DNA from 2 places in the Thermaerobacter subterraneus DSM 13965 genome. Region 1 is predicted to be linked to the other one. Evidence: riboswitches for the same ligand, from Rfam matches in the RefSeq annotation. Region 1 holds a riboswitch; the other holds the start of a gene.
What was found. A riboswitch is a leader RNA that binds a small molecule or an ion and turns the genes downstream of it on or off. The one in region 1 is predicted to bind S-adenosylmethionine.
Positions count from the first base shown of each region.

Region 2: linked by a shared signal. The riboswitch ahead of THESUDRAFT_RS08010 (methionine ABC transporter ATP-binding protein) and the one ahead of metE (5-methyltetrahydropteroyltriglutamate--homocysteine S-methyltransferase) in region 1 are both predicted to bind S-adenosylmethionine.

Region 1 is NZ_JH976535.1:1,012,032-1,015,247, forward strand. Features, by position in the region: gene THESUDRAFT_RS04270 (response regulator transcription factor) at 1-372, opposite strand, end outside; gene pncA (bifunctional nicotinamidase/pyrazinamidase) at 369-1,061, opposite strand; SAM riboswitch class I at 1,541-1,655, shown strand; gene metE (5-methyltetrahydropteroyltriglutamate--homocysteine S-methyltransferase) at 1,729-3,216, shown strand, end outside.
Region 2 is NZ_JH976535.1:1,964,189-1,967,404, reverse strand. Features, by position in the region: gene THESUDRAFT_RS08015 (methionine ABC transporter permease) at 45-719, opposite strand; gene THESUDRAFT_RS08010 (methionine ABC transporter ATP-binding protein) at 726-1,754, opposite strand; SAM riboswitch class I at 1,845-2,032, opposite strand; gene asnB (asparagine synthase B) at 2,155-3,216, opposite strand, start outside.

The DNA of each region.
Region 1 (3,216 bases):
CCGGCGCTCCTCCAGGCGGCGCAGGGCCTCGGCACCGTCCCGGGCCAGCACCGGTGCCATGCCGTTGCGCTGCAGGTTGTACGCCACCAGTTCCAGCAGGGACTCCTCGTCGTCCACCACCAGCACGGTGGGACCGGCCGGTGCCGGCCCGTCCGGACCGGGGCCGGGCCGGGCGGCGGGGGCTGCCGGCGCCAGGGCGGAGGGCTTGCCGCCGGCGGAAGCCGGCGCCGGGCGGGCGGTTGGGGTGGAGGCGGCCGCCGGCGCCGGTGGCCCGGCGGGAAGGCGTCGGGCCGGGGGCCGGGCCTGGCCCGCATCGAGGGCCGGGCCCGCCGGCTCGCCGCGGCCGCGTTCGTCCCGCAAGAACACCGTCACCGGGCCTCCCCGGCGTCCCCGGCGGCCAGCAGGGCCCCGTGGGCCTCCATCTCCGCCAGGGCGCGCTCCCCGTCCCCCGGGGTCACGTCGACGGCCCGCACGGCCGGAACCAGCACCGTGACCCGAAAACCCTCCCGCAGGCCGTCCAGCACCGTGGCCCGCACGCAGTAGTCGGTGGCCAGGCCGCCCACGTACAGGTGCCGGACCCCCTGCTGCCGCAGCCAGCCGGCCAGGGTGACCTCGGGGCGGACCCCGGCCTCACCGGCGGCCAGGGCGCCGTCAAAGCCACTGTAGGCCTCCCGGTCGGGGGCGAACCCCTTGCGGAAGACGGTGCCCCGGACCTGCAGGTCCGGGTGGAAGGCGGCCCCCGGGCTGCCCTGCACGCAGTGGACCGGCCAGGGCCCGCCCTGCTCGCGGAAGCTCACATGGCCGGAGGGATGCCAGTCCTGGGTGAAGACCACGGGCCGGCCCGCCGCGTGGAAGGCGCCGATCCAGCGGTTGAGGACGGGCACCACCTGGTCGCCCTGGGGCACGGCCAGGGCACCGCCGGGACAGAAGTCGTTCTGGACGTCCACCACCACCAGGGCGGCGTCAGGATGCTGGGCGGCTGCCTCGGGGGTCACGGCGCCGGCGGGGGCCGGTGCCGCCCCGCCCCCCGTCGCGGCGCCGCCGGGCTGCAGGCGGTCCATGGCTGGGCTGCCTCCTTGCGCCGTTTTCCCTTCAATTATAGGCTTATAGGCTGCCGCCGGCAGGATGCGGGCCACCTCGGGCCGGCAGTGCCCGGGCCGCAATGGCACGCCGGCGGCCGGCAGGGCCCGCAGCGGGCGACCGCCGGGGATGGCGCGGTTTCACCCCACCCTGGGGTGTGGGGGCAGCAGGACTTTCGTCCCCGGCCCCGAATAGCAGTCCCCAATGCCCGCATCCCGCGCGAGGGTTCCAGCCCGCTGCGGCGCCGGGGCGCCAGGCCGCACCTGGGCAACGGGCCCTGCAAGCCCACCGGGCCCACGCCGGCCGGACGAGACCCGGAGGGCCGCGGACCGCGATGACGCACCGCAGGCCGCGAGGCCATGGGCCCCTTCCTTGGCTGTGGGATGCGGAAACCCGGGGGGCCTTGCAGGCCGCAGCGCCTGCAACCCCGCGGTCGCTGACAAGGGAATGACCGGACAAAGCCCTATCGAGAGTGGCCGAGGGACGGGCCCGATGACGCCACGGCAACCGGCCGCCGGCTCCACCCAGGCGGCACGGTGCCAATTCCCGCGGGAGGCGTTCCCGGGAGATAGGGAAAGGCGAGGAACCTCTCCTTTCCCGGAGGGGTTTTTCATTTTCAGTCCCATCCCACGAAGGAGGCGCGGACCCATGGCCGTGGCAACCAACCTGGGCTTCCCCCGCATCGGGGCCGGCCGGGAGTTGAAACAGGCCCTGGAGGCCTACTGGGACGGCAAGATTTCCGCGGACGCTCTGCTGGCGACGGCGGCGGCCTTGCGGCGGCGGCACTGGGAGCTGCAGCGGGCGGCGGGGATCGACGTGGTGCCCGTGGGGGACTTCTCCCTCTACGACCACGTGCTGGATACCGCCTGCATGGTGGGGGCCGTGCCCGCCCGTTACGGGTGGGCCCCTTCAGCGGAAGCCGGCGCCGCAATCCCCCCGGCTCCTGGTGGCGATGCCGCCGGCGCGGGCCGGGCCACCCCCGCGGCGGGCCAGAGGGCGGAGGCGGGCCCGGGCGCGGCGGCCGCCGCGGCTGCTGGGGAGGTCCCCCTGGACGTCTACTTCGCCATGGCCCGGGGCACCCCCGGCCGGGGCGTCCCCGCCCTGGAGATGACCAAGTGGTTCGACACCAACTACCACTACATCGTGCCCGAGCTGGAACCAGGGCAGGCCTTCCGCCTGGCGTCCCGCAAGGTGGTGGAGGGATTCCGCGAGGCCCGCTCCCTGGGTTTCGAGGCCCGCCCCGTGCTGCTGGGCCCGGTGAGCTTCCTGCTGCTGGCCAAGCTCCGCACTCCGGCCGGGGCGGGCGCCGCCGGCCGGGCCCCCGAGGCGAGCCGCGGCGAGGCCGGGGGTCTGGGCGGCGGGGCGGCCGGTTCCTCCGGCGGGGAAGGGGTCGCCGGGCCGCGCCTTGCCTTGCTGGACGGCCTGCTGCCCGTGTACGGGCAGGTGCTGCGGGAGCTGGCGGCGGCCGGCGCCACCTGGGTCCAGCTGGATGAGCCGTTCCTGGCCCTGGACCTGGACGAACCGGCCCGGGCCGCCTACCGCCGCGCCTACGCCACCTTAGCCCAGGCGGCCCCGGGGCTCCGGCTCTTCCTGGCCACCTACTTCGAGGGGTTGCGGGACAACCTGGAGCTAGCCTTGAGCCTGCCGGTGCAGGCCCTGCACCTGGATCTGGTGCGGGACCCCGGCCAGCTGGAGCAGGTGCTGGCCGCCGGGGTTCCGCCCACCCTGCACCTCTCCCTGGGGGTGGTGGACGGCCGCAACGTCTGGCGGGCGGACCTGGAGGCGGCCCTGGCCCTGCTGGAGCGGGCCCGGGACGCCCTGGGGGCCGGGCGGCTCTTCGTCGCCCCCTCCTGCTCGCTGCTGCACGTGCCCATCGACCTGGACCTGGAGACGGATCTGGATCCGGAGATCAAGGGCTGGCTTGCCTTCGCGAAGCAGAAGCTGGAGGAAGTGGCGGTCCTGACCCGCGCCTTGAACCAGGGCCGGCAGGCCGTGGCCGGCGCCCTCGAGGCCAGCCGGGCGGCGGTGGAGGCCCGGCGCCGCTCGCCCCGGCGCACCCGGCCGGAGGTGCAGGAGCGGTTGGCGCGGCTCAACCCGGACGAGGCCCGCAGGCCCTCCCGGGCGCCCCAGCGGCGG
Region 2 (3,216 bases), 950 kb from region 1:
CCGCGAGCCATCCCCCAAAAATCGCCTTCCCGGAGCGCCGGGCGCTAGCGGTGGTTCAGCCGCCGGGCCAGGGTCTCCCCGGCCCACTGGACCCCCTGCACCAGGGCGACCAGCAGGACCACGCAGACCAAGAGGACCCCCGCCTCCCAGCGCTGGTAGCCCATGCGGAAGGCCAGGTCGCCCAGCCCGCCCCCGCCCACGGCCCCCGCCACCGCCGAGAACTCGATGAGCCCGACGGTGGCGATGGTGATCCCCAGGACCACGGCGGGCAGGGCCTCGGGCAGCAGCACCTTGCGCACCACCTGCCACGGGCTGGCGCCCATGGCCACGGCGGCATCCACGGTGCCGCGGTCGACCTCCCGCAGGGCCGTCTCCACCACCCGCGCCACCAGCGGGGTGGCGGCGACCGCCATGGGCGGCACGGCCGCCGCCGTCCCCAGGGACGTGCCGACCAGCAGGCGGGTGAAGGGGGCCAGGGCGATCAGCAGGATGATGAAGGGCACCGACCGCCCGGTGTTGACGACGAACGCCAGCACCGCCCGCAGGGGCGGAAAGGCGGCGATGTGCCCCCGGTCCATCACCACCAGCAGGGTGCCAATGGGCACCCCGGCCAGGGTGGCGAAGAGGATCGCCAGGCCCACCATGTACAGGGTCTGGCCCGTGGCCGTCACGATGTCAGGTCCGAACTCGCGCAGGGCGCTGAAAAGCTCTGCCGCCATCCGCCGTCACCTCCCTCCGGCCAGGGGGCGAGCCGCCTGCGGGGCAAGGGGGCCGGCCCCGGGTGCCGGCGCCGCGCCGGCACCGCTCCGCCCGGGTGCGCCGGGCGAGGCCGAGGCAAGGGGCGCCCAGCGGGCGGCTGCAGCCCCCGCGGCCGCCGCCGGGGCCGCCCGCCGGTCCGCCAGGGCCGGATCGGCAACGGCCTGTGGGCCCGCCTCGGGGCCGGGTTCGTCCCCGGTCCCGAGTGCTGGGGCCGGTAGGTCTCCGGCCGGACCGCCGGCACCGGCGGCGGCCAGCAGCCGCCGGGTGGCCGCCGCCTGCGGGTTCCGGAAGACCTGTTCCACGGGTCCGGCTTCCACCACTCGCCCGGCGTCCATCACGGCCACCCGCTGGCAGGCGGCCTCCACCAGCTCCAGCTGGTGGGTGATCAGCAGCACGGTGATGCCCAGTTCCCGGTGAACCCGCTGCAGCAGCTCCAGCACCGCGCGGCTGGTGGCCGCATCCAGCGCGGAGGTGGGTTCATCACACAAGAGGAGTTCCGGTTGCGTCGCCAGGGCCCGGGCGATGGCCACCCGCTGCTTCTGGCCCCCGCTCAGCTGGGAGGGGTAGGCTCCCGCCTTGTCGGCCAGCCCCACCCAGTCCAGCAGCTCCGCCACCCGGCGCCGGATCTGCTCCCGCGGCACCCCGGCGATCTCCAGGGGCAGCGCCACGTTGCCGGCGGCGGTGCGGGACCACAGCAGGTGAAAGTGCTGGAAGACCAGGCCGATCCGCCGCCGTTGCTGCCGCAGGGCCCGGCCGCGCAGCCCGGTCAGCTCGACGCCGCCCAGGCGGATGGAGCCCGCCGTGGGCCGCTCCAGCAGGGTGATGCACTTGACCAGGGTGCTCTTGCCGGCCCCCGAGGCGCCGACGACGCCGAAGAACTCGCCCCGGCCCACCTCCAGGCTGGCGCCGTCCAGGGCCGTGGTCACGCCGCGGCGGCCGCGGTAGACCTTGACCAGGTTGCGGACCTCCAGCATCGCTTCCGTCACTGCGCTCACCCCCGTGGCCCCACCCCGCACCGGGTGAAGGGCAACAAAAAACCATCCTTCCTGAGAGACGCAGAAAGGATGGCCCAAGGGTGCCATCCCTTCTTATCTCTCAGAACGGCGTCCCGGCACCAGGACGCGGTTCTGCGGGAGTTGGCACCACCCGCCGGCGTTGAACCCCGGGGAACCCGCCCGGCCGCCGTGCCGGGCCGGAGCGGGCGGGGCCGCGCCGCCGCGCGGAGGTTGCCGTGGCTTCATCGGGCCCGTCCCTCCGCCACTCTGGATAAGAAGAGATGTTGCGGATTCGGTTGTTGAAGGTCCCGCGCCGAACGTCCTGCGGGTACTGCGGTACAGCGGCCGGCTCAGCCGTACGACGCCGATTATGCGACCCCTGCCCCGGCCTGTCAACAGGTCAGGCCATCTCCGTCCCCGTCCCGGGTTGGGCGCGCCAGGCGGGGGCGTAGAGCTGGTGGGGGTTCAGGCTGCGGCTCCGCCCCACCAGCCGGGCCGCCATCCGGGCCCGGTGGCCGAAGGCCTGGCAGAACCAGCGGAAGTACAGCAGCTCCTCCTTGCTGCCCAGCTCCAGCCCCGGCCACGGCTCCCGGCCCGCCGCCAGCTCCCGGTCGCTGACGGCGGCTCCGGCGAAGCGCTCCAGGGTGGGGCCCACGCCCGTGCCCATGGCGAACTTGGCCTTCTCCCGCTGGACCACCGCCGCGGGGAGGAACCGGCGGGCCGCCTGCCGCAGGATCCACTTCTCGGTCCCGGTGCGGTCGTGGATCTTCCAGCGCGGCGGGATCCGCCAGGCCAGGTCGACCAGGGTCACCGAGAGGAAGGGAACCCGCCCTTCCAGGCCGTGGGCCATGGTCATGCGGTCGACCCGCTGCAGGTTGGTGTTGTGCAGCGCCAGGGTGATCTCCCGCAGCTCGTCCTGCAGCCGCGCCCGGATCTCCGGCCGCTTGAGGTACTGGTAGCCGCCGAAGAGCTCGTCCGCTCCCTCGCCGGAGAGCACCACCTTGACATACCGGCGCGCCAGTCGCGACACCAGGTAGGTGGGCACCGCGCTGCGCACCAGGGCAGGGTCGAAGGACTCCAGGCGCCGGATCACGGTGGGCAGCAGGGCCAGCAGTTCCTGGCGGGTGAAGACGTACTCGTGGTGGAACGTCCCCAGGTGGGCCGCCACCAGCCGGGCCCGCTCCAGGTCCTCGCTGCCCTCCATGCCCACGGCGAAGGAATGGACCGGCTCTCCGGTTTCCGCCCGCGCTTCCGCCACCAGGGCGGCGATCAGGCTGCTGTCCAGGCCGCCGCTGAGGAACACCCCCACGGGGACGTCGGCCACCAGGCGCCGCCGCACCGCCTGCCGCAGCCGGGCGATGAGTTCCTCCACCGCCGCTTCGGGGCTCTCCAGGTCGTACCGTACCGGGGGCAGCTCGTAGTACCGGACGAACCCGTCCCGTTCCGTCCAGTAGTGCCCGGG